DNA from 3 places in the Enterococcus casseliflavus genome. Region 2 is predicted to be linked to each of the others. Evidence: a T-box and tRNA genes for the amino acid it is inferred to sense, from the RefSeq annotation. Region 2 holds a T-box; the other regions hold tRNA genes.
The links. The T-box of region 2 lies ahead of argS (arginine--tRNA ligase). A T-box ahead of a tRNA ligase gene usually reads a tRNA of that ligase, here a tRNA-Arg.
Positions count from the first base shown of each region.

Region 1: it encodes a tRNA-Arg, which carries the amino acid that the T-box ahead of argS (arginine--tRNA ligase) is inferred to sense. The anticodon was not compared.
Region 3: it encodes a tRNA-Arg, which carries the amino acid that the T-box ahead of argS (arginine--tRNA ligase) is inferred to sense. The anticodon was not compared.

Region 1 is NZ_CP119393.1:2,203,946-2,214,151, reverse strand. It holds gene P0G38_RS10790 (phosphoribosylanthranilate isomerase) at 1-210, shown strand, start outside; gene trpB (tryptophan synthase subunit beta) at 207-1,400, shown strand; gene trpA (tryptophan synthase subunit alpha) at 1,397-2,173, shown strand; partial or broken gene P0G38_RS10775 (PhzF family phenazine biosynthesis protein) at 2,322-2,567, opposite strand; tRNA gene P0G38_RS10770 (tRNA-Arg) at 2,780-2,853, opposite strand; gene P0G38_RS10765 (O-methyltransferase) at 2,999-3,697, opposite strand; gene P0G38_RS10760 (2-isopropylmalate synthase) at 4,272-5,792, shown strand; gene leuB (3-isopropylmalate dehydrogenase) at 5,789-6,853, shown strand; gene leuC (3-isopropylmalate dehydratase large subunit) at 6,834-8,216, shown strand; gene leuD (3-isopropylmalate dehydratase small subunit) at 8,216-8,803, shown strand; gene P0G38_RS10740 (uracil-DNA glycosylase) at 8,821-9,474, opposite strand; ribosomal protein L21 leader region at 9,644-9,714, shown strand; gene rplU (50S ribosomal protein L21) at 9,734-10,042, shown strand; gene P0G38_RS10730 (ribosomal-processing cysteine protease Prp) at 10,069-10,206, shown strand, end outside.
Region 2 is NZ_CP119393.1:1,174,702-1,184,907, reverse strand. It holds gene P0G38_RS05815 (arginine repressor) at 112-582, shown strand; gene argS (arginine--tRNA ligase) at 665-2,356, opposite strand; T-box leader at 2,484-2,677, opposite strand; gene argF (ornithine carbamoyltransferase) at 2,757-3,770, opposite strand; gene tsaD (tRNA (adenosine(37)-N6)-threonylcarbamoyltransferase complex transferase subunit TsaD) at 3,908-4,927, opposite strand; gene rimI (ribosomal protein S18-alanine N-acetyltransferase) at 4,920-5,393, opposite strand; gene rimI (ribosomal protein S18-alanine N-acetyltransferase) at 5,386-5,928, opposite strand; gene tsaB (tRNA (adenosine(37)-N6)-threonylcarbamoyltransferase complex dimerization subunit type 1 TsaB) at 5,912-6,637, opposite strand; gene P0G38_RS05780 (LacI family DNA-binding transcriptional regulator) at 6,902-7,882, opposite strand; gene galT (UDP-glucose--hexose-1-phosphate uridylyltransferase) at 7,914-9,398, opposite strand; gene galE (UDP-glucose 4-epimerase GalE) at 9,402-10,206, opposite strand, start outside.
Region 3 is NZ_CP119393.1:847,596-857,801, forward strand. It holds gene P0G38_RS04045 (gamma-glutamyl-gamma-aminobutyrate hydrolase family protein) at 1-639, opposite strand, end outside; gene gloA (lactoylglutathione lyase) at 727-1,101, opposite strand; gene P0G38_RS04055 (NUDIX hydrolase) at 1,249-1,692, shown strand; gene yidA (sugar-phosphatase) at 1,738-2,556, opposite strand; gene P0G38_RS04065 (HD domain-containing protein) at 2,566-3,936, opposite strand; gene P0G38_RS04070 (lipoate--protein ligase family protein) at 3,920-4,741, opposite strand; gene P0G38_RS04075 (YwiB family protein) at 4,965-5,402, shown strand; gene rpoE (DNA-directed RNA polymerase subunit delta) at 5,487-6,095, shown strand; tRNA gene P0G38_RS04085 (tRNA-Arg) at 6,261-6,332, opposite strand; gene rpoN (RNA polymerase factor sigma-54) at 6,384-7,703, shown strand; gene P0G38_RS04095 (sugar-binding transcriptional regulator) at 7,948-8,985, shown strand; gene gap (type I glyceraldehyde-3-phosphate dehydrogenase) at 9,026-10,027, shown strand; gene P0G38_RS04105 (phosphoglycerate kinase) at 10,127-10,206, shown strand, end outside.

The DNA.
Region 1 (10,206 bases), 1.0 Mb from region 2:
TTTGATTGGCAAAAAGCGGCGAGAGAACCGTTGCCGTTGTCTGAGCGATTTTTTATTGCTGGCGGGTTGCACGCGGAAAATGTAGAAGAGGCGATCCAACTTTTTGGGCCTTATGCTGTCGATGTTTCTTCAGGCGTTGAAACCCAGGGCAAGAAAGACAGTCGGAAAATCGAACAATTTATTCATTTAGTAAAGGAGAAAAAAAGATGACTCAGTATCCCACAAAAGCAGGATTTTATGGTTCTTTTGGCGGACAGTTTGTGCCAGAGACATTGATGTATGCAGTCAAGCAATTGGAAACTGTCTATCGTGAAGCACAAACGGACGCAAGTTTTCAAGCTGAATTACAGGAATATTTGCAAGAGTATGTAGGAAGAGAGACCCCCCTTTATCATGCACAGCGCTTGTCACAACACTTAGGCGGTGCCAAAATTTATCTGAAGCGAGAAGATTTGAATCATACGGGTGCCCATAAAATCAATAATGCACTTGGCCAAGTCTTATTAGCAAAACGGATGGGGAAAAAGAAAGTGGTAGCAGAGACCGGTGCTGGGCAGCATGGCGTCGCCACAGCAACTGCGGCCGCGTTGTTCGGTATGGAATGCACGATTTTTATGGGCGCGGTAGATGTTCAGCGGCAAGCACTAAACGTCTTTCGAATGGAATTGTTGGGAGCAAAAGTGGTTTCAGTCACATCAGGCAATCAGACATTGAAAGATGCTGTCAATGAAGCGCTGCGCTACTGGGTCGCAACCGTCGAGGACACTCATTACGTGATGGGTTCGGTACTCGGTCCGCATCCTTTTCCAGAGATCGTTCGAGATTTTCAAAGTGTGATTGGGAGTGAGACACGGCGGCAACTTTTAGAAAAAGAAGGACAACTACCAACGACAGTCGTTGCTTGTGTTGGCGGCGGCAGCAATGCGATGGGAATGTTTTATCCTTTCATCAACGATCAAACCGTTCGTTTGATTGGCGTTGAAGCAGCTGGAAAAGGCGTGGATACTACCGAGCATGCGGCGACTTTAACGAAAGGCAGTATCGGTATTTTACATGGTACCAAAATGCATTTGCTGCAAGACGATGATGGGCAAGTGATCGAACCTTATTCGATTTCAGCCGGCTTGGATTATCCTGGTGTCGGTCCCGAGCATTCATATTTGAAGGAAATTGCGCGAGCGGAGTATTTCGCGGTCACTGATGAAGAAGCCGTTGACGCCTTTTATCTCTTGTCTCAAATCGAAGGCATTATTCCTGCTTTGGAAAGTGCTCATGCCGTTGCCTATGCTTTAAAGTTAGCGCCAACGATGACAGCAGAAGAACGCTTAGTGATCTGTTTGTCTGGGCGAGGGGACAAAGATGTTCAACAAATCAAAGATCGGAAAGGAGCAGCGAAATGACCAGCAAAACATTGACGATGAAACTAAAAGAGCGCCAAAAACAAGGCAAGCCTTTGTTTGTACCTTATATTATGGCGGGTGCCAACGGACTGGAACGCCTGCCGGCAGAAATCGAGCTATTGACGACACATGGCGCAGCCGCCATTGAAATCGGCGTGCCCTTTTCAGACCCAGTCGCAGATGGAGCGGTCATCCAAGCAGCTGGAATGCAGGCATTAGCCAATGGGACCACTTTAAAAAAGATCATTGCTTTGCTGCAAACGATCCATTCTGAGGTTCCACTGGTATTGATGGGGTATGCCAATTCATTCTTTCATTATGGGATTGAACAGTTAGCAAATGAGTTAAAAACGACAAATGTGAAAGGGTTGATTATTCCAGATTTGCCTTTTGAACATCGATCGCTAGTAACGCCTACGTTTGATGCGGCGGATCTCGCGCTGATCACACTGGTCTCTTTGACCAGTCCGCCAGACAGAATTCAGACACTGATCGAAGAAGCGGAAGGATTCGTTTATGCTGTGACAGTGAACGGTGTCACTGGAGAAGATCGTCAATACAACGAACAGCTGGATCAGCATTTGCAAGCCATTTCGGAAAAAAGTCCGATTCCAGTACTAGCTGGTTTCGGGGTCTCGACCCACGCAGACGTGCAGCGCTTTGCCCGAGTGTGCGATGGGGTAGTGATCGGTTCAAAAATCGTAGCAGCCTTACAGAACGAGCCACTGCCTAAAGTCAGTGAGCTGTTAGCAGAACTTGTCGGTATTTCATAGAAAATCAAGGTGAAGGAAAGAACCCGAGTTGGGTTCTTTTTTTTATGAGAAAACTAGTATTCGAGATACTGATGGGCTGCTATGGAAAAAGAACACGATGTGTGAAGAGGAAAAAAGGCTGATGGAAGATCAGCCTAAATTGTTGTGATTATGCCAGTGTATCGGTGTCGATGGTGACTGTCTCGCAAAAATGCCCTCTGCCCCCAACATAAACACGTTGGATTTCCTTTCGCGAGGACGTAGCTAGTTTGACAAAGATTTCAGAAGGTTCACCTAAATTGCTGCCTTGTTCAAAGCGATACACTTCTTTTTCAAGGGAACATTTTTGATGCAAGAAGCAAGCCAAAGCGGCATTGGAAGTACCTGTGGCAGATTCTTCATTGATGTCAAACAGCTGACAATTAGAATAAACACGGAAACGATGATGCCAATGAAAGAAATTTGCTGAAGATTGAAGCGGATGGGAATCGATCGTTTGATTGCTTTTGATGAGGAAGGAAACAGGCTGTTGATTATTCACCAAATTGCTATGGCAAAAATCTAAATCAATTTGGCACAAGAACAAACAAAAACCGCCAAGAACAAGGGTTCTCGACGGTTAAATAACGTTCCAGGAGGGATTCGAACCCCCGACCGTTCGCTTAGAAGGCGAATGCTCTATCCGGCTGAGCTACTGGAACAAATAAATTTCAGCGAATGCTCACTTCGCCTAAGCTGTTGAAATCAATCAGCAACAAATAACATTATAGAAAAAGGGCGCAGCAATGTCAATCTCTTTTCGCCCTTTTCTTATTTTTTCTTTGAAAAAAGGAAGCGCAGCTGCCCTCAACCTTTCTCAGGTTCCTCAAGGATCACGCTATCTGCTTCTTTCGTAATGAGAATCACGCCATCTCCTAAAGGGACGAGGGTGGAGGTCAGCTGAGGATGGTTCATCACGGTATCCAAGAAAAGATTCAACTTGCGATAGATCGCTCGCTGGTTGCGAGGGATGTCTTCGATGGGTTGTAAAATCGTTCCAGCTTGGAACACGTCATCCACCATCAACACGCCACCTTTGCGTAACAGGCGTAGACATTCTGGCAAAAATTCAATGTATTTCGATTTGGCACTGTCCATGAAGATAAAATCATAAGGCCCACTCAATGTAGGCAGGACATCTGCCGCTTGTCCTTCTAAAAGCGTGATTTTGTCTTCATTTCCTAAGCGAGCATAGGTTTCTTTGGCTTTGCGGATCATGACGTCAAAGCGATCGATCGTTGTGACATGCCCCTCTTTCACACATTGCGCCATCAAGCTTGAAGAAAAACCGATCGCTGTGCCGATCTCAAGGATTTCTTTTGGCTGAAGCTGTCCCAATAAAAACTGCAAAAAGACCACAGTTTCATGTGGGATGATTGGCACTTCTTTTTCATGAGCGGCTTGCTCGATTTCACCAAGTTCGCCGGGTAATTGTTTTTGTTTTTCACGCATAAACGCCACTAGTTCTGGTTTGACTACTGGACGATGCATCATTTCGTTGCGCATCTTCATCCTCCTCATTTATCGCTGCCCCTTATTATACGAATAACTCACCTTAAGTTCAATCTTTTCGAGTCTTTGGAACAACAAAAAAACCAGTCATACGACTGGCAGGATAAAGGGGTGAAAAATATTTTTGGGATATTTCTATCATAACGGTGTTATGTGGAGGTTTGGTTAAAATCCTGTGAAGATCTCGTCAGGTTCTGCTTAAATTTTCATCAAGGAAGAAAAGCAACCCATCATCAGGGTGAAAACGAACTTTTTATCGAAATATTCAGAAAATTCAGGGGAAAGTGTTGACAGAGGAACCTGCTGTTTGGTATCTTCATAACAAGATAAAAAAAGTGATAGGTGACGACGATGGATAAACGATTGAAACAAACAGCTGCATTTTTATTATTATTATCGTAAGGACTCTTTTTCTATGACCCGCCTTTTTAAGGCATCATTTGAAGAGTCCTATTCGCATTGCATGAAGGAAACCCTTTATGGAGTGCTTTTTTTATACCATTTTTTCAATTTGTTTGAATGAGGTCGCGCCAAGCGTGCCCCTACCACTGCCAAGGAGGAAATAGTGATGAGAAAAATCCAGTTTTTTGACACCACATTGAGAGACGGTGAACAGACACCGGGAGTCAACTTCAATACAAAAGAGAAGGTTCAACTGGCGCTGCAATTAGAAAAATGGGGGATCGATACGATCGAAGCAGGCTTTCCGATTGCATCAGAAGGAGACTTTCAAGCAGTCCAAGCGATTGCTGGGGCGGTGACGAAAATGACCGTTGCAGGACTTGCCCGTTGTCAGAAAAAAGACATTGATCGTGCCTATGAAGCTCTTCATCAAGCCATCGATCCCCAGATCCATGTCTTTTTAGCAACGAGTGAGGTGCATCGCCAGTACAAGCTGAATATGACGAAAGCAGAAGTACTCGCTTCCATCAAAGAACATGTGGCTTATGCCCGTGAACGCTTTGAAAAAGTTCAATTTTCGCCAGAAGATGCCACCCGCACCGATAAGGCCTTCTTGCTTGAGGCGGTTCAAACAGCGATTGATGCCGGCGCGACGATCATCAATGTGCCCGATACAGTAGGGTTTACCAATCCTACGGAATATGGTGCGCTTTTTGCTTATTTGATCGCCAATATCAAGAGTGAGCAGCCGATCATTTTTTCTTCCCATTGTCATGATGACTTGGGAATGGCGACAGCCAATGCGCTGGCAGCTATCGAAAATGGTGCTGATCGGGTGGAAGGAACGATCAACGGGATCGGCGAACGAGCGGGCAATACCGCATTAGAAGAAGTGGCGCTGGCGTTGCATATTCGCAATGATTTCTATCAGGCTACCTCCAACATCAAGTTAAACGAAACAAAACGCACCAGCGATCTGGTGGCACGTTTGTCTGGGATCACGGTACCGAAAAACAAAGCGATCGTCGGCGGCAATGCCTATGCTCATGAATCTGGGATTCATCAAGATGGCGTCTTGAAAAATCCTGAAACTTACGAAATCATTACCCCGCAATTGGTAGGCGTACAAACCAACTCACTGCCTCTTGGCAAACTTTCTGGCCGCCATGCGTTTGTCGATAAAATGCAGCAGCTGGGCTACCAGTTTGACCAAGAAGAAACCAATGAATTGTTTAAACGCTTCAAAGAGTTGGCAGATAAGAAAAAGCAAGTGACCGAACAAGATTTGTTAGCGTTGGTGGCTGACCAGGGCCGCAGCCAAGAAGATGGCTGCGAGTTGGAGTCAGTTCAGCTGCAATACGTGTCCAATGGCCATCAAGGAGCGGTGGTTTCTATCATCAAAGACGAGGAAAAACAAGTGGCATCAGCTATCGGTGCCGGCAGTATTCAAGCTATCTACAACTCGATCGATCAGATTTTCCAGCAACAGCCGAAGTTGTTGAACTATGAGATCACTGCCTTGACCAGTGGGGAAGATGCGCAAGCGGAAGTGCACGTGGTTATTGAATGCCAGGAAACCAATGAAAAAATCAGCGGGATCGGCTTAGACTTTGATGTCTTGCAGGCGTCAGCCAAAGCCTATGTACAGGCTAGCGCAGCTCTAAAGAATCGAGGTGTCCTTGTTTGAAAAAGATCGTGGTTTTAGCAGGAGATGGCATCGGACCAGAAATTATGGCCAGTGCGCTTGCGGTATTGAAAGCGGCTTGTCCAGACCATCTCCAACGCTTTCATTTTGACCAGCGGCCATTTGGTGGTGCGGCGCTGGCACTTACTGGAGAGCCATTGCCGCAAGAAACACTACAAGCTTGCCAGCAGGCGGATGCGATCCTTTTAGGAGCCATTGGTGATCCAGTTTGGGAAAACGCACCGATAACACCCGAGAAAGGACTTTTGGATTTGCGTCAAGCGTTAGGGCTATACGCCAATATTCGGCCCATCAAAGTAGTTGATGCGGTGATTGCTTTGTCTCCCATTAAAGAAGCGATCCTTCGGGGGACAGATTTTGTCATCGTTCGTGAGTTGACTGGCGGTATCTATTTTGGCGAAAAAGCAGAAAAATCTGAAGAAGCCTACGACATCAATCATTATCATCAAGCAGAGATTCGACGGATTTTGCGTAAAGCTTTTGAGATCGCCCGCACGCGGAAGAAGCGGGTTCTCTCTGTCGATAAAGCAAATGTGTTGGCGACTAGCCGACTTTGGCGCCGATTAGCGGAAGAAACGGCACAGGAATTCCCAGATTGTCAGTTGACTCATCAATATGTTGATTCCGCCGCTATGAAAATCATCCAAAATCCCAAAGACTTTGATGTAATCGTGACAGAAAATCTCTTTGGCGACATTTTAAGTGATGAAGCCTCGGTTTTGCCAGGGTCATTAGGGGTGCTGCCCAGCGCAAGTCATGGCGCAGAAGGGGTTTCTTTATATGAACCGATTCATGGCTCTGCACCTGATATCGCTGGGCAAAATTGCGCCAATCCGGTTTCCATGATTTTATCTGTCGTCATGATGCTAAGAGAGTCCTTTCAAGAGGAAGAGCTGGCGGATACCATCGAAAGTGCTTGTTACGAGGTAATGAATGCGGGGATCTTGACCCGTGATCTAGGTGGTACAGCAACAACAACTGCCTTTACAGAAGCGGTTATTGCACAGTTAGGAGTGAGCAATTATGGGGAAAACGCTGTTTGATAAACTATGGGATCGGCATGTCATCACAGGAGAAGAAGGGCAAGCGCAGCTGCTTTATGTCGATCTGCATATGATCCATGAAGTGACGACACCGCAAGCCTTCGAAGGATTACGGCAAGCGGGACGGACAGTCCGTTGTCCCGAAAAAACCTTCGCAACGATGGATCACAACGTGCCTACCAAAGATATTTTTACCATCACTGATCTGGTTGCAAAAAAGCAAATGGACACGTTACGTAAAAACTGTCGTGATTTTGGGATCGAATTGTGTGACAATGGCTCTGCCAACCAAGGAATCGTCCACATGGTTGGCCCAGAAGTTGGCTTGACCCAACCAGGGAAAACGATCGTTTGCGGTGATTCCCACACTGCCACCCATGGTGCTTTCGGTGCGATCGCGTTTGGGATCGGTACGAGTGAAGTGGAGCATGTCTTTGCGACACAGACGATTTGGCAGACAAAACCGAAACGCATGGGAGTTGAGATCACCGGTCAGCTGCAGCCGGGAGTGTACGCCAAAGATATTATTTTGGCATTGATCGCGACCCATGGCACTGATTTTGGTGGTGGCTATGCCGTAGAATTCTTTGGCGAAACAATCCGTAGTCTGACGATGGAAGAACGCATGACCATTTGCAATATGTCGATCGAAGGTGGGGCGAAAATGGGCTTGATCGCACCTGATGAAACGACCTTTGCTTATGTGAAGGATCGACGCTTTGCGCCACAAGCGTTTGCCAGTGCGGTGGCTGATTGGCAAATCCTTTATACCGATGAAGATGCCAACTATGATGCCCTGATCACCCTAGACGCAACAACCTTAGAACCCTATATCACTTGGGGAACCAATCCAGAAATGGGGGTACCAGTCAGCGAAGCGTTTCCTGAAGTGCGGGATCACAATGATCAGCAAGCCTATGAATATATGGCGCTGCAACCTGGACAGACAGCTGCTGATATCCCCATTGAATACATTTTTATTGGATCGTGTACCAATGGTCGTTTGTCTGATTTGCAAGAGGCAGCGGCGATTTTGAAAGGGCAAACTATCAAAGCAGGGGTCACTGGTATTATCGTTCCTGGTTCACGCCCTGTTCGTAAAGCAGCGGAAGCGATCGGTTTAGACAAAGTCTTTATTGACGCTGGTTTTGAATGGCGGGAGCCTGGCTGTTCCATGTGCTTAGGAATGAATCCTGATAAAGTACCAGAAGGCGTCCACTGTGCCTCCACATCAAACCGCAATTTTGTTGGACGGCAAGGGAAAAACGCGCGGACGCACCTCTGTAGCCCAGCGATGGCGGCAGCAGCTGCGATTCATGGGCGCTTTGTCGATGTACGAGAAGTGGTTGGAGGTGTTGGTTAATGGAAGCTTTTACGCAATTTGAAGGTACGACGCTGCCTTTGATGAATGACAATATCGATACCGATCAAATCCTACCGAAAAATTATTTGAAGCGCGTTGAAAAAACGGGCTTTGGCGAATTTTTATTTGATGATTGGCGCTATTTGCCGCAACGCAAGCCTAATCCAGCATTTATCTTGAATGATCCAGCATATCAGACCGCTCAAGTCCTCGTCACTGGTGATAATTTTGGTTCTGGCTCTTCTCGAGAGCACGCGGCATGGGCGCTGTTGGATTACGGCTTTAAAGCCGTGATTGCTGGCAGCTTCGGTGATATTTTCTATATGAATGCCACCAAAAACGGGCTGCTGCCCATCGAGCTGCCATTGGATGTTCGCCAAAGGATCGCCTCGCTGCCTGCTTCTGAAAAAATCAGCATCGACTTGCCGAGGCAATGTGTGATCGTTGCTGGGGAGGAGCATTTCTTTGCAATCGATGCTACCTGGAAACATAAATTGATCCACGGTCTCGATGAGATCAGTATCACGTTGCAGGAAGAGGCGAAAATCACCGCCTATGAGCAGACGATTCCAGCGTATTGGCAGTAGGGCTAGGGGACTGGTCGTTATTCGTCGGCTGGTATTTGTGAGAGGATGTTTCTTAACCCTCGCCAATCGGCTTCGATTTGCGGAGTCAACGTTCGATTGTAAAAGATCGCAGCGGGATGATACATCGGCACGATCAAATATTCTTTTTCCGACCATTGATAGCCATCTTTTGTTGGATTGCTTTCTTGTATTTTGGAACGGATCACTTCGCCATGGTGATCTTTGATATAATAGGCGTTGCCTAATAATCGCTGCAGTCCGATATTGCCAACAGTTGCAATGACAGGCGGATCTACAACGGACAACTCGTAGTCAAGCAGCGGTGCGTGTAGCAAGACTTCTTTTTTGGTAGGTGTCCGATTGGGATGGACGATCTCATGGGCACCGCTGCGCTTGTTGATCCGTTCTTTGACGGAGTATGGGCGGCTGCGAACAGCGCTGGTGATGTAGACATCCTCACGGGTCAAACCGGCTAAAGCCAACGATTTCATCAATTCTTTTCCTGCTTGTCCGCTAAAAGGAATAAAATTCTCGATTTCGGTTCGACCAGGGGCTTCCCCAACGATCATCAATTTGGGCTGCAGCGGTCCTTGACCGGGAACAAATCCTTCCAACGGATAACTGCGGGACGCCTGTTGAACGGCAGTGGCTAATTCTTTGGGGTATTGCATGAAAACTCCTCCAATTCTGTTTCACTTGTGCTCTGTCTTCTATAGTAATAGAAAACAAAAAATGCACAAAAGGAAATGACTAGTAGCAAAAGAATTCTGTCTTTTCCTTAATTAGTGATTGACTTTAGGAAAACATTTTGATAAAGTTAATCTGTTGTAATTGTGGACTCCACAGCTACAACCGCACAGAACAAGTAGTAAGTACGAAAGTCACTTGGGATGGCGAGTCTAAGTATATTATAAGGAGGTGCTGTAGAGCATGTACGCAATTATCAAAACTGGTGGGAAACAAGTAAAAGTTGAAGTGGGTCAAGCAATCTACGTTGAAAAATTAGACGTTGAAGCTGGACAAAAGGTTACTTTTGATGAAGTTATCTTAGTAGGTGGCGAATCAACAAAAGTGGGTGCCCCAATCGTTGCAGGAGCAACTGTTGAAGGGACTGTTGAAAAACACGGCAAACAAAAGAAAGTCGTAACTTTCAAATACAAACCTAAAAAACATTCACACCGTAAACAAGGTCACCGTCAACCTTACACAAAAGTTGTTATTGACGCGATCAACGCTTAATTCTTACGAAAAGCAGGGTAACGAATATGATCAAAGGGACATTCAAACGAAATGACTCTGGTCGGATTGTTTCTTTTGAACTAGCTGGACACGCACAAGCAGGAGAATACGGCAAAGACATCGTCTGTGCTGCAGCATCCGCTTTAGCGATCAGTGCAGTCAAT
Region 2 (10,206 bases):
GTCCAGCTTTTTTTTAACGTTCTAATTCTTTTCTTATTATATCTAGGTTTTTTCGGCTTTATCTGCTATGATAAGGCTGACTTAATCAATCATGCTTAAAGGAGTTTACCTATGCGAAAAGCTGATCGCCATTTACTTATTAGACAAATCATTACTGAACATACTGTACGCACGCAAGAAGAATTATTGCAGCAATTGGAAGCCCAAGGCGTCTCCGCCACGCAAGCGACCATCTCTCGCGATATTCGTGATTTGAAAATCGTGAAAGTGCCCGATGAAACAGGTCAGACGAAGTTTGTCATTTTTCAAGGAATGCAATCGTCAGAAGATGAAAAAGAAGAAGAGCAGCGTTTGATACAGATGATCGAAGACGTTGTCACTAAAGTAGATCGTGTGCAATTTATGACGTTGATCCATACCGTTGCGGACAATGCGCCTTTGCTTTCGGCTGCGATCGATGAAGTGACTATGCCAGAAAAAGTTTGCTCGTTGGCGGGCTTTGATACAGTAGCGGTGATTTCCCGCAGCGACGAAGATGCCGAAACTTTTTATCAATTTATCAGAAACCACGCGGTCTTATAAGACACCGAACAAATGTGACCTATCTGTATTTTTACTACAAAAAAGCTGTGTCCTTGTCGAAACAAGGACGCAGCTTTTTTTGTTACATTTTGTCGGGTGCATGTAAACCAAGCAACCGTAAATCTTCTTTTAATAAGGTCGTTACTGCATAAACTAGAGCCAGACGTGCGTCTTTTTCCGCATCTTCAGCTAAGATTTTCACATTGGCGTAATACTTATTAAAAGCCTGTGCCAATTTGATGGCATGTTTAGCAATGACGGATGGTTCATATTTTTCTGCTGCTTGCAGCACGGTTTCTGGGTAGCGCTGAATCAATTTGATGACTTCCCAGCTCTCAGTATCTGCCAAGGCCAGACTGCTGACAGCAGCAGGATCAAAGTCGGCTTTTTCAAGAATGCTCATGGCACGGGCATGAGAATATTGCACATAGGGTCCGGTCTCTCCTTCAAAACGGACAACTTCTTCTAGCGTAAAGTCGAAATTATTCAAACGGTCATTTTTCAAGTCGTGGAAAACGACTGCCCCGACACCGACTTGTTTTGCAACTTCTTCTTTGTTTTCAAGCGTTGGGTTCTTTTCAGTGATTTGTTCTTTCGCTGAATCGATCGCTTCATTCAATACTTCTTCTAAAAGAACGATCTTCCCTTTTCTCGTAGATAATTTTTTCCCATCTTTGGTGATCAATCCAAATGGTACGTGGGTCATATCATCTGCCCACTCAAAGCCCATTTCCTTCAAAACAGCTTTTAATTGCTTGAAGTGATAACTTTGCTCATTTCCTACCACGTACAATGATTTGGCAAAATTGTAGGTCCGTTTGCGGTACAGCGCTGCGGCCATGTCCCGTGTGATGTAAAGAGTCGCACCATCGGATTTGCGGATCAAGGCTGGATTTAAGTCATACGCAGCCAAATCAACGATCTCTGCCCCTTGGTCTTCTTTCAACAAGTGTTTTTCCTCTAATAATTCCACGACTTCTGTCATTTTATCATTATAGAAAGCTTCGCCATTCAATGAATCAAAGGAAACTTCCAACATATCATAGATTTTATTGAATTCTTTTAATGATTCATCACGGAACCATTGCCACAAATCCATTGCTTCTTGGTCACCATCTTCTAGTTTCTTGAACCAAGCTCTCGCATCATCTTCTAATTGTTTATCTGTCTCGGCAGCTTCGTGAAAATCAACATACAAACGCAACAGTTCGTTGATTGGTTCCGCTTTGACCGCTTCTTCTGACCCCCATTTTTTATAGGCCACGATCAATTTCCCAAATTGTGTGCCCCAGTCGCCTAAATGGTTGATGCGAATTGGCTGGTAACCGATTTTTTCTAAAATAAAGCCGATCGAGTTACCGATCACAGTGGAACGCAAATGCCCCATTGAGATGGGTTTGGCAATATTTGGTGAAGACATATCGATGGGTACTGCTTGCTGATTGCCGATGGTTTGATCGCCAAAATGATTTTTTTCTTTGAGAACCATCTCTAAGACGTGGGCAGAGATTGCTTTTTTATCCATAAAGAAGTTTAAATATGGACCGACCACTTCAATTTTTTCAAAAGACGCTTGATCGATTTTTTCTGCTAAGTCTGCGGCAATTTGCTGCGGCGCTTTCCGATAGACTTTTGCTAGCGAGAAGGCTGGGAATGCCACATCCCCATGGTCAGCTGACTTTGGATTTTCCAGTAATTGCTGAACTTGTTCGATCGATAGATCTTCTTTTACTACTTGATGGATGGCTTGTGCGACGATTTCTTTGTTATTCATAGTATCCCTCCTATAATGACTGAGCCCATGTTTTGATGAAAAGTTGTTTGAAGCAAGCAAACAGCTGTATGTTTTTCATGCAAGAAATGATTGATAAAAACAAAAAAGCCTCTAGCGCATAACATGCACTAGAGACGAGATTTCCCGCGGTACCACTCTGATTGTCCTTTTCGGACCTACTTTTTTCTGATAACGGCAGAATTCCGTTTGCTTGGCAAATTCTCACAAGTGCGTTTCACAATCTGATCAATTCGGCTTCCACCACCCCGAACTCGCTAACTGATACTCGAATCGCTACTTCTCTTGTTTCATCAAATCAAGGCTATTTACTTCCCAGAAAGTATAGCAAAGAAATGTTTGTTTGGCTAGCGAGATTTTGGCATTTTCAAAAAAAATTATTTTATACTTTAGGAATAAATAGATCTCCAGCAGTCACTGCCATGATCGCTTTGATTGAGTGCAAACGATTTTCGGCTTGATCAAATTGACGGGCATACTTACTGCGAAAGACCTCATCAGTGACTTCCATCTCAGAAATTCCATACGCCTGCGCTGCTTTTTTGCCATACGTGGTCTGATCATCATGAAATGCTGGCAAACAATGCATAAAAATCACTTGATCGTTTTGTGTTTTTTTCATCAACGATTGGTTGACTTGATACGGCACCAGCTGTTCGATCCGCTCTTGGAATTTTTCTTCTTCACCCATTGATACCCAAACATCGGTATACACGACATCAGCGCCTAGAACACCTTGATCCACATCATCAGTCACCAAAATCTTTGCGCCCGATTGCTTGGCATAGGCTTGTGCCTGTGCGATGATGGTTGCTTCTGGCTGCAAGACTTTCGGAGTGACGACATGAATATTGACCCCTAAAATCGCACTGGTCACTAATAAAGAATTAGCGACATTGTTGCGCCCATCCCCACAGTATGCGATGGTCAAGCCAGTCAGCTCACCGAAGTTTTCTTGAATGGTTAAAAAGTCAGCAATCATTTGCGTTGGATGCCATTCATCCGTTAAGCCATTCCAAACAGGTACGCCTGAATAGCTGGCCAGATCTTCGACAACCTGTTGACTAAAGCCGCGAAACTCGATCCCGTCGAACATGCGGCCGAATACTTTGGCGGTATCTTCAACAGATTCTTTAGACCCCAACTGAATATCATTGGCCCCTAAAAATTCCGGATGTGCCCCCAGATCCACCGCTGCAACCGTAAAGGCTGCTCGCGTCCGTGTCGAATTCTTTTCAAACAGAAGTGCAATATTTTTTCCTTCTAAGTAGCGATGTGGTTGATTGTTGGCCTTCATCCCTTTCAAGTGCTGGGAAAAATCAATCAAATATTGTAGTTCTTCTTTTGTAAAATCCTTTTCTGCTAAAAAACTGCGTCCTTTAAAAACCGATGTCATTGCATACCCGCCCTCCAATTAACTAATAATTATACATTATGATATCAAATAATGAAATAAAATACAACAAAATCTTCTGTTTGCTCATAAAGAAACTAAAAAAATACACCTAAGAACGGATCTTAGGTGCAATCATCTTAAGAAATCGTATGGGCAAAGCTGACACTTGGATCAGCATTCAATGAAAGATCTGCTAAGCGCTGCTTTTTCAACGCAACATGGGCATAGGCACCAATCATGGCCGCATTATCTCCGCAAAGACGCAACGGTGGAATCAACAATTCCACTTCCGGCAATTCCTGCATCGCTTTTTGTAAAGCGTCACGCAAGCCTTGATTCGCCGCGACTCCCCCAGCAACGATCAGCTGGTTTACAGGATAAGCTTGGCATGCCCGCAACGTTTTGTGAACCAATACTTCGACAACGCTGGCTTGGAAACTAGCTGCTAGATTTTCTACTGACAAAGCTTCCTCTCTTTGCTGTGCATTATGCACAAAATTGATAAAGGAACTCTTTAAGCCGCTGAAACTAAAATCAAAATTATCTTCTTGTATCATTGCTCGAGGAAAGTGATACGTATCACTGCCTAGATGCGCAAGGCGATCAATTTCTTTCCCACTAGGATAAGGCAAACCCAGAACACGACCGACTTTGTCATAGGCTTCACCAGCGGCATCATCTCTCGTTTCACCGATGATCTCAAAAGAGCCATCTTCTGCCATATACACCAATTCGGTATGGCCACCGCTGACCAATAATGCCATTAAAGGAAAAACCAATGGCTTCACTAGGCGAGCTGCATAAATATGTCCTGCCATGTGATTGACCGGAATCAGCGGTAAGCTGTGGGCCCAGGCAAAGGCTTTTGCTGCAGACAGCCCAATCAACAGTGCCCCAACCAACCCTGGACCATAGGTAACAGCAACAGCTGACAACTCTTCAGGTTGGGTGTCGGCCTGTGTCAATGCTTCTTCGATACATAAAGTAATCTGTTCGACATGGTGACGACTAGCGACTTCTGGTACGACACCGCCGAAGCGCTGGTGGCTCTTGATCTGCGAAGCAACAATGTTACTTAAAATGGTGTCGCCGTTTTTAATCACTGCCACACTGGTTTCATCACAACTGCTTTCAATGGCTAAAATCAATTCATTCATTTGATTTTTGTCCGCCTACTTTCTTTTCCATAATCAACGCATCCTCTTCTGGATGACTGTAATATTTTTTTCTACGACCGATGACTGTATAGCCCATACGTAAATAAAGAGCTTGTGCTTGCAAATTCGACACACGCACTTCAAGATAGATGCGCCGACCATCGGTTTGTTCCACGAGCGATTCCATTTGCTTCAACAATTCTTTCGCCAAACCACGACCTTGATACGCTGGTAAAACCGCTACATTAAACAGCTCTGCTTCATCCAGCACTTGCTGAAAACAGAGAAACCCAATCAGCTCTTGATTGGTTTTTCCATAACGGAACAAATAGCGACTGTTGCTGTTTTGCAAATCTTGTTGAAATTGCTGCACATTCCAAGGCGAGCCAAAGGGATAGCTCTGATCTGCCAATGACCAGAGCATTTGCGGTGTCGGGATCGTTTGATCTGCTTGTTCGTTAGTCATTTAAAAATTTCACCATATCCAATGCGTCTTCATTGCCTTCGGTGTAGTACGCCGTTTTGATCGCCTGTGAAACAAACCCGAGGGTCCGATACAAACGTTGCGCATCACGATTGCCCAGGCGCACTTCTAATGTCAAACGGTCGCATTTGTTTTTCCGTGCATAACGTTCGATTTCTCCTAGCAAGAAAGAACCGATCCCTTTTCCTTGATAATCAGGAATGATCGCGATATTGGTGATATGGGCATCAGCGCCTAAAATCCGCACCCCGATAAACCCAATCATCCGCTCATTATGCAAGATGCCCAAATAAAGATGTTTGACCCGTGAATAAAGCTCTGACAAAAAGGCGCTCTTGGTCCAAGGCAGTTCCCCAGCATACACGAGACGCTCCACCTGCAGCAGCTCTTTAATGTCATCTCCGACTAATTCACGAACAACGTACGTTTCCCCTCGTATCTCTTTTTTACGCTCTGGGTATTGAATCTGACGGAAAAGAGCCAGCTTTCCCGTCATCGTTTTAAATTTTTTCAACATAGGCATCCACTCCCGGTTCATGCGAGGCTAACCATTTTTCTTCGGCTTCAACTAATTTTAAATAGTCTGGTACAAAATCATGGATCGAAGCGACCGGCGCTTCTTCTTTCGCAATAGCAGCTAAAACAACGCCATTCGGGTAATTCCATAACGATACTTGATTGATATGGGCTGTCGGCAGTTCCGCCTCGATCATGTCTTTAAATTTGATGGTATCGGCGCCGACAAATAGCACTTCTTGACCATCGACTGCTTTTAACTGGGTCAATAATTCAGACAGTGAGATATGCTGGTCTTTGATCCTTGTTTCTAAGGTCCCATTATGCCATTGGTAGGCACCTGCGTAGACATTTTGACGGCGAGCGTCAAACAACGGCACGATCACTTGCGATACGCCCACACAATTGGCAGCGACTGCTTTCAAACTAGAAACACCAATCAGCGGGATGTTCAATGTTTGCGCCAGCGTTTTTGCTGTTGTGACGCCGATTCGCAAACCTGTATACGAACCAGGACCTTTCGCAACAACGATTTGCTCCAGCTCTTTAGGTGCCATCCCCACCGCTTGCATCAATCCATCAATGGCAGGCATCAATGCTGTGCTGTGGTTTTTGATCGCCATCGTCTGGCTTTGTCCCAACACTTCTTGACCATCGACCACCGCAACCGCCAGTGTCTGGTTTGAGGTATCAATCGCTAATGTTTTCATCTTTCTTCTCCCCATTCAAAAAACTCTCTCATATTCTACCATATTCTAATCAAATGCCCAACCAAGTCTCCCAAAAGATGCCTGCGTTTAGAAAAAAAACAATAGGACAACAATACCCGAACCTTTGAAAAAAGCAAGCACGGCTGCAGCTGCAAACCGACGAGGCTGTTTAAAGGTTCGGGTAAGACGATAGTCATTTTTTTGTTATTCCATTAAAACTCAGTTGACGTGTGTAACGACATCCTTCGGTGATTCAACTGGTTGCTAGGAGGATTGACGCGTAATCAGTTCCGTTGCGATCGTAACTTTGCGAGGAACGGGTGCTGCATTCGTAATGATATCCAGCAAGGTCGTCACTGCCAGTTCCCCCAACCATTCCGTATGAACTTTGATGGTTGACAGCGTCGGAAAGACGTACTTTGCAACACTGACATCGTTGAAGCCGATAATTGCGATCTCCTCAGGAATCTTGATGTTTTTTTCTTGCAAAGCACGCATAGCGCCAATCGCTAAGGCATCACTGGAAGCAAATAAAGCACTTGGCAACTCTTTGTTTTGCTGCAAATACTCTTTCATCGCCTCATAACCGCCCTCTACTGTAAACGGTGCGCTGAGGTGATATTGCGGGTGGTGCAGCTTCAACCGACGTAGCCGTTCCTCAAAAATCCGGCGCCGAGGGTCTTCGATTTCTTGGTGATGATCCTTGGTAAACTCAACGCCTGATAACAAGCCGATCTTTTGGTGGCCTTTTGCAATAAAGTCATCGATCACTAAATCCACCGCTTGTTGAAAGTCCACTACCAGAGAATTGACGCCCTGAGCCAATGCGTCAAAATCGACCATCAACAAATTGGATTGGCTTTTTTTCAATTGTCGAATCTGGTGATCATCGAATTTTCCTAGTGCAATCGTTCCATCGACTGCGGTATCAGTCAATCCTTCGTAGGGTTCTTTCAGCAAACGAATCCCTAATTCTTCGGTTTTGTTTTCAATCCCGATACGGATCGCTAAGTAGTAAAGATCTGCTAATTCTTCCTCGGTATCAAACCATTGGATCAAGCGCATACTACTGGTTTCCGGCTGACTCTTCTTTTTATGTTTTGTGTAATTGAGTGCTTCTGCGGCTTTAAAAATTTTCTCTTTGGTTTCAGAACTGACCGATAATTCTGAATCGTAATTCAGCACCCGTGATACAGTGGCTGGCGAGACGCCAGCCTGTTGTGCAATATCTTTGATCGTTGCCATCTTCCAGCCTCCTTTTTTGCGGGGAACTTTTTTATAAAGTAGCTATAAAGCGAGCAAAGGCCGCTTGCCCTGTCTGGTCTCGCTTGAAGACGCCTGCATGCGTCAATACTTGCGTAAAGACTTCCCCTAATGCATTACGCAAAATCTGCGACACGTTATCGGCATTGCATTCTGGGTGCTGGGCTTTGATCGCATCTGCCCAAGGAATATGGTATGCCGCGATTTGATTGGGCTGATCCAATAGATAAGCAGTCACTTCTTCTAGTTCCGGAGCTAAACGTGGCGGGAGAACTGCCAAGCCCATGACTTCAATCAATCCAATATTTTCTTTTTTTATATGCTGCACTTCTTGATGCGGATGAAAAATGCCGTCAGGATGTTCTTTAGAAACATTATTATCCCGCAAGACTAAGTCCATTTCAAACAGCTCTCCTTGCTTGCGTGCGATCGGTGTCACCGTATGATGAGGCGTTCCATCTTCTGAAAAGGCATTAATCGAAACACTTGGATCTGAGTACTGTTGCCATTGGGCTAACACATATTGGCAAGCAGCGGCTAATTTTTGTTTGTTTTTCGCTTGTAGTCGTATCACCGACATTGGCCACTTCACGATCCCCGCAGCGACATCAGGAAAACCAGTTAAAGAAAAGCGTTGCTCGATCGGCGCTTTTGCCATGGCAAACGTGTGCCGTCCTCCTTGATAATGGTCATGAGACAAGATCGAACCCCCAACGATCGGCAGATCGGCATTGGACCCGACAAAATAATGCGGCATCACTTCAATGATCTGCAACAAGCGAGCGAAGGTTTGCAAATTGATTTTCATAGGACGATGTTCTAAAGAGAGAAAAATCGAATGCTCATTGTAGTAGGCATAGGGCGAATATTGAAAGCCCCATGCTTCATTATCCAAATTCATGCGGATGATCCGATGGTTGGTCCGCGCTGGATAATTGACTCGTCCTTGGTAGCCTTCATTTTCCAAACACAACAGACATTTCGGATAATCTACAGAAGCAGCAGCTCCTTCTTTCGCTATTTGCTTGGGATCTTTTTCAGGTTTTGATAAATTGATCGTGATCTCGATCTCCCCATATTCGGTATCAACTGGGAACACGATATTCTTTGCGATGGCCCGAGTCTTGATGTAATCATTTTGACGGCACAGCTCAAAGAAATAATCCGTCGCTTCTTTAGGATCATTGGCATAATGCTGCGCAAAAAAAGCATTGACTACTGAAGGCGGTGGCGTCAAAAAGTCCATCAACTGTGCTTCAAAGATTTCTCTTTCTGCGTGAGAATCGCCAATTTGCTGATTGCTCAAAGCGCATGCCACCAGCTCGTCCATCAAATCAATGGAGGACCGATCGACAGAACGAATTTCGCTGGGCTCAAAAACAGCTTCCCCGATCATGGCTAGTATTCGGTTTTGCAAATAAATACGATCCATTTCCATCCAGCCGCCAGCCTTGATTGCTAAAGTGACGAAATCGCTGATTGTTTGGCTGATCGTCATTGGTTATTCCTCCTGACCTTGATACCCATTTGGATGGCTGACATGCCAATTCCAAGCAGTCTCGATGATTGCTTCGACGTCGGTATAGACTGGTTTCCAGCCTAAAACCTTTCGTGCTTTTTCACTCGATGCCACTAAGGTACTTGGATCACCGGCACGGCGAGGCGCCACTCTGGCTGGGATCTCTTTTTTCGTTACATTGCGAGCAGCTTCCACCATTTCTTTCACAGAGTACCCATGATTGCTGCCTAAATTGAAGACATTGCTCTCATTGCCTTTTTGTAAATATTCTAATGCCAACAGGTGAGCAGCGATCAGATCTTCGACATGGACATAATCGCGAACACAAGTACCATCTGGAGTATCGTAATCCTCCCCAAAAATCGCGACTTCTTTGCGTTGTCCTAAAGCAGCTTGCAAGATGATCGGTACTAAGTGTGTTTCTGGATCATGGTCTTCACCGATCGAAGCATCCGACTTCGCGCCAGCCACATTGAAATAACGCAATGCGACATACTTCATTCCATAGGCTTCATCGCACCAACGCATCATTTTTTCCATGATCAACTTGCTTTCGCCATATGGATTTTTAGGATTTGTTGGGGTTTCTTCCGTGATTGGACTATGGTCAGGTTCCCCATAAGTTGCTGCTGTAGAGGAAAAGACGATATGTTTCACTTGATGTTCCTTCATCACTTCTAAGAGGACCTGCATCCCATACACATTATTGTTGAAATACTTCAATGGTTTTTCCACAGATTCTCCCACCAAAGAGCTGGCAGCAAAGTGAATCACGCCATCAATCGTT
Region 3 (10,206 bases), 330 kb from region 2:
CTGAATGCCGAAGATCGGTGCGCCATAGGCGGTGGATTCAATGGCTTCAACGACACCATCAGGAGCGGTGGCAATCACGTTGAAATCATCCGCAACGGTTTTGACTGCTTGGTGATGAAAAGAATTGACGTGATAGGTTGTGCCTAAAAGAGCAGCCAAACGACTGTCTGCCTTGATTTTTACCCGATGTGTAGGGAATTGAAAGAACGTCGGCAATTGCACGTGTTTGATCGTTGGGTGATCGATCAAAGAGAGATCTTGGTACAAACTCCCGCCAAATGCGACATTGAGTAACTGCATGCCGCGGCAGATTCCAAAGATCGGTTTGTTTTGAGCCACTGCTTCTTTGATCAATGCCAATTCAAAGACATCACGATCAGGATGAATACCTTGAATCAATGGATGAGGATCTTCGCCATAGTGAACAGGGGAGACATCGTGACCACCGGCTAACAAGAGTTTATCGATTTTGCTGATGTAAGTCGCAGCATCTTCCACGACACCCATTGGTAATAATAGGGGAATGCCTTGAGCTTGTTGGATATGGGTCACAAAATTTTTGGGTGTATAGGACAACCAATGTTCTGCTTCTTCAATCATTGGTCGTTCATTGGCAGCGATGCCGATAATGGGTTTCATTTGATCAAACCTTTCTACTAGTAAATGAATCGAAATGAATCGAAAAAGAAAAAAGGACACGAGGTCCTTTTTTCGATCACCTTCGCTTTATTTTTCGCGAATAACTTCGATTTTGTAGCCATCAGGATCTTTCACAAAATAGTAAGATGGAGAAGTCCCTGGTAGTCCTTTCAAGTCAGTGACGTCAAATCCGGCAGCTTGGTGCTTCTCATGAAGCGCTTCTAGATCATCGGTACTGATGGCGATGTGGCCATAGCCGTCGCCTAACTCATAGCCAGGATGGTCATAGTTATACGTCAACTCTAGCTCGTAATCATCACCAGGCAAAGTTAAGTAAACCAAAGTAAATTTATGTTCAGGAAAATCACGACGGCGAGATTCTTCAAAACCAAAGGCAGTTTGATAAAAATCTAGAGAAGCCGTTAAGTCTTTGACGCGGACACATGTGTGAGCCATTTTCATGGGTAAATCATCCTTTCGATCTTGATAGTTGTATGATAACATATTTTCTCTTTTTGTAACGAATAAAAGACAACCGAGCGTTATTTCCAGCTTGTCCAGACTATTGGCATAGGGTAAAATGGAAAGAAAGTGTTGGTGGAGGGAATCATGCCAGAAAAGGAAATTGTGTTCGGGGAAAAAGAAGCGGGAAAACCATACAAATCACGCTACGGGGCGTATGTCGTTCTTCCAAATGAAAAAAATGAAGTGATCTTGGTGCAAGCACCCAACGGCGCCTATTTTTTACCAGGCGGTGAAATTGAACCAAATGAAAGCAAAGAAGAAGCGATCCAGCGAGAATTAATAGAAGAACTTGGATTTGAAGGAGAGATCGCTGAGTATCTAGGGGAGGCAGTTGAATACTTCTATTCGCGCCATCGCGACACGTTTTACCATCACCCCGGCTATTTCTATTTAATGACCAAATGGAAAAAAGTCTGTGAACCGACAGAAGAAACCAATCAGTTGTCATGGCACACGCCAGAAGAAGCGATCCAACGATTGAAACGCGGCAGCCATAAATGGGCAGTTGAACAGTGGTTGGCAAAATAAAAAAGTCAGGCTTCCGATAAAATGGAAACCTGACTTTTTTTACACTTAGTTATTTGCTAAAACATACTTGTTGATTACTTCTGCCACACCATCTTCTTCGTTTGAAGCAGTTAGGACATCTGCGGCATTTTTCACGTTTTCAGTAGCATTGGCCATCGCCACACCGATACCAGCATATTCCACCATGGTTAAATCATTTTCATTATCGCCGATCGCCATGACTTCTTCTTGTTTGATGCCTAAGTGCTCCGCCAATTTTTTGACAGCAGCTCCTTTATGGGCTTGTTTATTTAGGACTTCCAAGAAGTAAGGAGCACTTTTAACCACATTGTAGTTGTCGGTCAAACTACTCGGCAATTGTGGGATGATCTGATCCAGTATTTCGGGATCATCGATCATCATCATTTTGATGATATTCAAGTCAGCAGTCATTTCTTCTGGTGTCCGATATTTCAATGGCATGTTGACTAAGAAGGCTTCATAAATCGTGTAAGGACTGATATCGCGGTTAGCGGTATACATGGTATCCTCAGTTTCTACATGAAGGTGAACCCCTAATTTTCTCGCAGTCATCTCAACAAAGAGATAGTCATCTTGGGACAAGCCGAATTCAGAGATGATCTCTTGATTTTTGGTTTTTTGAACCAAAGAGCCGTTGTAGGTAATCACGAAATCATTGTCCGTAAATAAGTCTAGTTCCTTCAATAAATCTTGGACACCAGTTAAGGGGCGTCCCGTACACAAAACGATGCGCACGCCTTGTGCTTCTGCGTCTTTTAATGCTTTGTAAACTGCTGGAGTGATCTTGCGGTCGTTGTTCAGCAGGGTGCCATCGATATCGATGGCGATCAGTTTGATACTCATAAGTTCCTCCTAGTGGCTTGGTTTGATCAAAGCACCATTGCGAATGTGCTTGGCAAACTCTTGATACGTCTCTCCAAATAAATCATAGTGATTTTGGATGTTGGGGTCAATCATTTCTTTTGGAAAATAAAAGCGTTGGTCACCTTGGGTTTGTCCTGCTAAGGCTGCAACAAGTTGACTGGCTTGGGATAATTCTACAAGGGAACCATCTTTTTCCTGTAATTCGATCTGTGTCCGATGCTTACCAGAAGTTGGTCGATAAAAATCATAAGGCAGATCGAAGCTTGAATTGATGGCAGTATAGTAGCGGGGATTGAAGCCGACTTTTTCCACCAGTCCCTGCATTTCTTCAATCATCGGCAACTGCGTCTCATCGTCAAAGCGAGCGGATTTTAGCGGTTTACGATTTAAGAACCGCTTGGCTAAATCGCTGAGGATCGGATCATTCTCTTCCGTCCATTGGGTAAAGTAGGTATTCAACACGCCATCGTCGAGTTTCAAGTATTCATCTAAAGTGAATTCTTGTTTTAAAAATGGGAGAAGCAGTTGCGAATGGCTTTGAAACATTTCCTGATCCACTTGATAAAGTTCTGCAGCACGATCCAGCAAGTGGGCTAAGATCACTTCCATCCCTCGAGAACTCGCATGGAAATAAACTTGCACATACATTTGGTAACGACTGACGATGTAGTCCTCCACAGCGTGCATGCCATTCATAGAAAAAGCAATACCGCCTTCGTACGGACGAATCACTCGTAAAATTCTGGTCAGATCAAACGTGCCGTATTCAGTGCCGGTAAAATAAGCATCGCGCAGCAAGTAGTCCATCCGATCAGCATCGATTTGACTGGAAATCATTTGAACGACTTGGGGATTTGGATAGGTTTTAGTGATGACACTTGCCACTTTCTCAGGAAATCCAGCCTCCACTCGGTTCAATATCTGATGAACTTCCGTTTCAGGAGAAGTGATGATCGCCACTGTGATGGCTTCATGGTCTGTATGGAAAATATGCTCAAAGGTGTGGGAGTATGGACCATGGCCCACATCATGAAGCAATGCTGCACACAAGGTCACTAAACGCTCCTTATCATCCCAGCCGTTCGGTCCAACTTTTTCAATCGAATAATTGCGTTGGAAAATATCGCAAATGCGGCGGCTGATTTCATAAACCCCCAAGGAGTGAGAAAAGCGGCTGTGTTCTGCTCCGTGAAAGGTGAAAGAAGCAGTCCCTAGTTGTTTGATTCGTCGCAAACGCTGCACTTCTTTGGAATTGATCAAGTCTAAAATCACTTGGTGCTGCACATGGACATAGTTGTGAACAGGGTCACGAAACACTTTTTCTATCGCTAAGGTTTGATATTTATATGGTAGGCTCATCGCTAAACTCCTTTATTGGGTGATTTCGCTTTTCCATGCCAGCTAAGCGTTGCTGCATTTGTTCGCTAAGGTCATTTTCTGAAAGCCATTGATCCAGTGACTCAAGCGGATATAGGGATTGGTCTGTGATCAAGAAAAGCAGGGCTTTTTGCAAGCGGTCAATCACCTCTTGTGTGGTAAACTTACGGCCGAGGGCTGCTTCTAAAGTGGTCATGCTCGCAGGATTGACGGCTGGATAGCCATCTGTACCAAAGCGCTCTTTCAAACCTACTTGGTAAAAACGACGAACGAGAGAGCCGCGGGCTGGTTGGTCGCCATTGATGCTCAGATACATCATGACAGCCACGCCGTCTTTGATTCGTCGTTGTGCTGTGCCAGCAATTTTTTTTCCGTCAATACTCAGGTCATAGGTGCCTGGGCAATACGAGTCAGCAATTTCATAAGCCAAAATTGTCCGCTCAGGAAAGGCTGTTTGCAACAATGTCGCCATCATTTCATAGGCTGCATCCGTAGTGGCAGCCAAATGTTTAGGGAAAATGAGGGAGACATTCAAAATACCGGCATCATTGATGACCCCAAGCCCGCCTGAGTTGCGGATGATCGAGGCATAGCCAGCTTCTTTCAAAACCTGCAGACCATCTAACAAAAAAGGCAGCCGGGTATCTTTCATTCCTAAAATCATCGTATCGGACAACTGCCAAAAATGACAATAAACTTGTTCCAGTTTGCCAGCAGCTTCGGTGGCAACATCGGTAAAAGCAAACGGCTCATAAGGATTGTGGATACGTGGTAAGGTTTGATCCATTATATAGATAGTCAAATCGGTTAAACTCCTTTAAAAATACCTGTTATCCTTATTATATACGATTCTTGGAAAATTACTTGGAGAAAAGAATGAAAACTTGCTTTTGTTTTCGCTTTTTTATTTTCAATGAAGAAATAGACCAAGGAGAATCAACTGAAATGATTGACAAACGAATGAAAAAAAGCAAGAATGAAACTGAAATCTTCAAAGGAGGCACACGTACATGCAAGAATTATCAAAAGGAATCCCAATCTCGATTCATTTAACAACCAATGTACGTCAAGCAGGGGAAACAGAAAACTTTCTGTTTGATCTGCAAGGACAAGCAGTCAAGATCGGTGATACCTTATACATCCGTTACAAAGAGATCCAGCCAGACGGCACCGACGTTCCCGTCACGATGAAAATCATGCCAGACGGATTGATTCAATTGATTCGCTCAGGGGAAATGCGCATGCGCTTGAAATTTTCTTATAAGGAACGTTTAGAGACGAGCTACCAAACCCCGTATGGCTTGATGATGTTCCACACCTTCACCAATCACTTGCACGTTAGCTTGAAAGACCGTCCATATTCGGGAAAGATCGATATCGATTATGACTTGTTCATGGCTGCTGACAAAGTCGGCGAATACAAACTATCTTTAGAATTTACCGCTTGATCAAAGGGAAATTGAAAGAAAAAATTGCAATTTGAGACGTAATTTTGTATGATTAGGAGTAGACTGTGAAAGGACGTGTCCCGTTTGGAAATTAATGTATTTGAAGGTGTAAATAAAAACGAATTGTCGATGATTGAAGTTGCCCATGCGATTTTAGAGCAGCGCGGTGACGTGATGGATTTTTCTGATTTGGTCAACCAAATTCAAAACTATCTTGAAACTTCAGACAGCGAGATTCGTGATTCATTGGCGCAGTTTTATACAGACTTGAATATCGACGGTAGTTTTATTTCTTTAGGCGACAATCGTTGGGGCTTACGTTCATGGTACGCCATTGATTCGATCGATGAAGAAGTCAACCATGGCATCGAAGACGAGGATGAAGATACACCACGTCGTCGCAAACGTAAAAAAGTCAATGCCTTTATCAACGATGATGAAGACGCAATCGATTATAACGATGATGATCCTGAGGATACTGATTTGTCAGATGACGAAGAAGATGATCTCTTTGATGATGATGATGACGAGGATGAAGAAATCTCGGCATACAATTCAGACTTGCAAGAAATCGGCGCCGACAATAGCACCGATGATGAAGAAGAATTACCTGACAGCATTGAGGAAGATCTCACCATTATCGATGACGATGATGAAGATGATTTTGCGGATGAAGAGGAAGAAGAGGAGTAATCCTCTTCTTTTTTTCGCCTTTGGGCTGCAAGCAGCTTTTAATCGCTGAAGGACGATTTCGTCTTCTTACATAGATACAAATAAAAAAAGGAACCGCATCAGCGGTCCCTAAGTGCTTTTGAATTATTGATTTGAATCGAGTATACTTGTAACGAAAAGAAAAAACGCGCCTTGAGGGAATCGAACCCCCGTCTCAAGAACCGGAATCTTACGTGATATCCACTACACTAAAGGCGCGAAGCACAAATATTAGTTTAACCAATTTCAGTGAAAAAAACAAGAGGTAGAATGATGAAATTTCAACAGCAATTTTCACAACAACAAAAACAGACGCAAAAGCTTGCTATGACGCAGAAATTACAGCAATCAATCCAAGTGCTGCAATTTTCTGCAGACGAATTATTGTCCTTCATAGATAACCAAGCATTAGAAAATCCATTGATTGATCTGGGGGAATATGATTCGCCCATCACACCAAGCAAAAGCAATGGCTCATCAGAACAATTGATGGATTATTTAAGCCAGATCCCTGACCAGCATACGTCTTTATTCGAATACCTCATCGATCAAGTGCATTTAAACTACCGAGATACCTTCTTGCGGACGATCGTTTTATTTTTAGTCGAGTACATTGATTTAAACGGCTTTTTGACGATTGATCTGGAAGAAGCTGGAAAACTTGTTGGTGGGACCCCAATCCAAATGCTTGATGCCTTGACCTTGATCCAGCAGCTAGATCCAGCAGGCGTCGGTGCTCGTGATCTAAGAGAGTGTTTGATGCTACAAACGGAAAGAGATGATTATGCGCCGCCAATGGCCTATCTCATTTTAGAAGAATTTTTTACGGAAATGGCAGAGCGCAAGTGGGACAAAATCAGCAAAGCGCTGCAGATTCCATTAACTGAGATCCAAAAGGTCTTTGATTATGTTCAAACATTGACCCCCACACCAGGGGCTGCGTTTGGGTCAACCGATGGGCTTTACATCGTTCCTGACCTGCGGGTGACGGTTGAAAAAGGACAGCCGATCGTGAAATCAAACAAACGCGCCTTACCAGAGGTTCGCTTTCAGCAGCAATATTTTGATCAATTGAAGCAAAGCGGTGATCCAGAGGTCTTAAGTTATTTAGACAATAAAGCCCAAGAGTTCGAGTGGCTGAAAAAGACCTTGCTGCAACGAGGGGATACCATCTATCGTGTCGGGGTGCAGATCGTTGCACGGCAAAAGGAGTTTTTCACTCAACCAGATCGCCCATTAAAGCCATTGGTTTTAAGAGAAGTTGCCGAAGAATTGGGGATTCATGAATCAACGGTCAGCCGAGCGGTCAACGGGAAATACTTGGAAACCTCCTTTGGGGTGTTTGAATTAAAACTATTTTTTGGACAGAAGGTTTCGACACAAGAAAGCGGTGATGACCTGACGACGGCATCGATCAAACAGCAGCTAAAAGCACTGATCGATGAAGAAAATAAAAACAAACCATTGTCAGATCAGAAGTTGACAGATGCCCTCAAAGCCCAGGGCATCGATATTTCCAGACGAACGGTGGCAAAGTATCGTGAAGCTATGAATATCCCAGGTTCTTCCAAGCGGAAACGATTCGAGTAAAGCAAAACGTACTATTAACGAGTAGGAAAGGCAGCAAAGCCTTTCCTTTTTTTTATCGATCCTTTCCTCTTTTTCAAATTATGACGATTTTATGAAAAGCAAGATTTTGTGACTGAAATAGTTGCGTATCAAGGCGATAAGTGCTACTATTATTGGTGTAGGAAACAGATTTAAATTTTTTTTGCAATCGATGGGTCATTTTAAGTCATTGTAGGACGAAAATTGTCCAACGGGAGGATATAAAATGCTCGATGAATTAAAATTGATTGAGGCAATCACCCCGGATATTCTCGCTGTACTCCAGGAACGTTACCGTATCTTAAGAAATATTTATTGGATGCAGCCCGTTGGCCGCCGGACACTTTCGGAAAGTTTATCAATGACGGAACGCGTGTTGAGGACGGAAACAGATATCCTTAAAAAGCTAAAACTGATCGACTCTTCAAAAAGCGGCATGCAATTGACCGCCTACGGAGAAGAAGTGTACACGAAGATTGGTGCACTGATGGATCAGCTGTTCGGAATGCACCAAATCGAGAAACGATTATCAGAGACCTTTGGCATCGAACGTTGTTTGATTGCGAGCGGCGATGGTGATCGACAACCGAAAGTTATTGCTGAATTTGGCCAGTTGCTGAATGAATCGTTGGATCTCTTATTGCCAGAAGGCAAAAACACCATCGCAGTAATGGGAGGGACGACAATGGCGAAAGTTGCCGAGGAATTGGGTAATTTGGAAACCGCCAAACGTCATAACTTGTTTGTTCCAGCCCGTGGTGGTATCGGAGAATCAGTCAACGTGCAAGCAAACTCTGTCAGCTCGGTGATGGCAATGCAGACAAATGGCGATTATCGCTCCTTGTTTGTACCAGAACAATTAAGCATGAACACCTACGAGTTTCTCTTGAAAGAACCCGCCATCGTTGATGTCTTAAACTTGATAAGTCAAGCAAATTGTGTTATTCATAGTATTGGACGGGCGTTGCATATGGCGGCTCGAAGAAAAATGTCAGAACAAGAAATTCTGATGTTAAAACAAAAAAATGCAGTTGCAGAATCCTTTGGGTATTTCTTTAACGAAGCTGGCGAGGTCGTCTACAAAGTTCCTCGCATCGGACTTCAATTAAAAGATTTGCAAAAAGTCCCAATTATTTTTGCGGTCGCTGGCGGACAATCAAAAGCCAAAGCGGTCAATGCATACATGAAAAATGCACCAAAACAAACCTGGCTCATCACCGATGAAGCTTGCGCAAATGAGATTTTAAAAGGGGCAACCCTTTAAAATAAATATTTTTATGATTTTCATAAGGAGGAAATCTTAAATGACAGTTAAAGTAGGTATTAATGGATTTGGACGTATCGGACGCTTAGCATTTCGTCGTATCCAAGAAGTAGAAGGAATCGAAGTTGTGGCTATCAATGACTTAACAGATGCTAAAATGTTAGCTCACTTGTTAAAATATGATACAACACAAGGACGTTTCAACGGTACAGTTGAAGTTCACGAAGGTTCATTCAATGTGAACGGAAATGAAATCAAAGTTTTAGCTAACCGCAACCCTGAAGAATTGCCTTGGGGCGAACTAGGTGTTGAAATCGTGTTAGAATGTACTGGATTCTTCACTTCTAAAGCAGCTGCTGAAAAACATTTAACAGCTGGTGCAAAACGTGTAGTTATCTCAGCTCCTGGTGGAAACGATGTTCCAACAATCGTTTACAACACAAACCATGAAACTTTAACAGGTGAAGAAACAGTTATCTCTGGTGCTTCATGTACAACAAACTGTTTAGCTCCTATGGCGAAAACATTGAACGACAAATTTGGTGTGATTGAAGGATTAATGACTACAATCCACGCTTACACAGGTGACCAAATGACTCTAGACGGACCACACCCTAAAGGTGACTTCCGCCGTGCCCGTGCTGCTGCTGCAAACATCGTGCCTAACTCAACTGGTGCTGCTAAAGCGATCGGCTTAGTAATCCCAGAATTGAACGGCAAATTAGATGGTGCTGCTCAACGTGTTCCTGTTGCAACTGGTTCATTAACTGAATTAGTTACTGTTCTTGACAAAGAAGTAACTGTTGATGAAATCAATGCAGCAATGAAAGAAGCTTCAAACGAATCTTACGGTTACAACACAGACGAAATCGTTTCTTCTGATATCGTTGGTATGACTTACGGTTCATTATTTGATGCAACTCAAACAAAAGTTATGACTGTTGGCGACAAACAATTAGTTAAAACTGTTGCTTGGTACGACAATGAAATGTCATACACTGCACAATTAGTACGTACTTTAGAATACTTCGCTAACCTATAAGAGTTGCGAACGACTTTAATTTAAACCATCGCAAGAGAAAGCGGGGAAGCATCGCGCTTCTCCGCTTTTTTTAACAATTATGCTAGGAGGAATCTGTTCATGGCGAAAATGACAGTTCAAGATATCGATTTAAAAGATAAAAAAGTTCTTGTACGTGTGGACTTCAACGTTCCATTGAA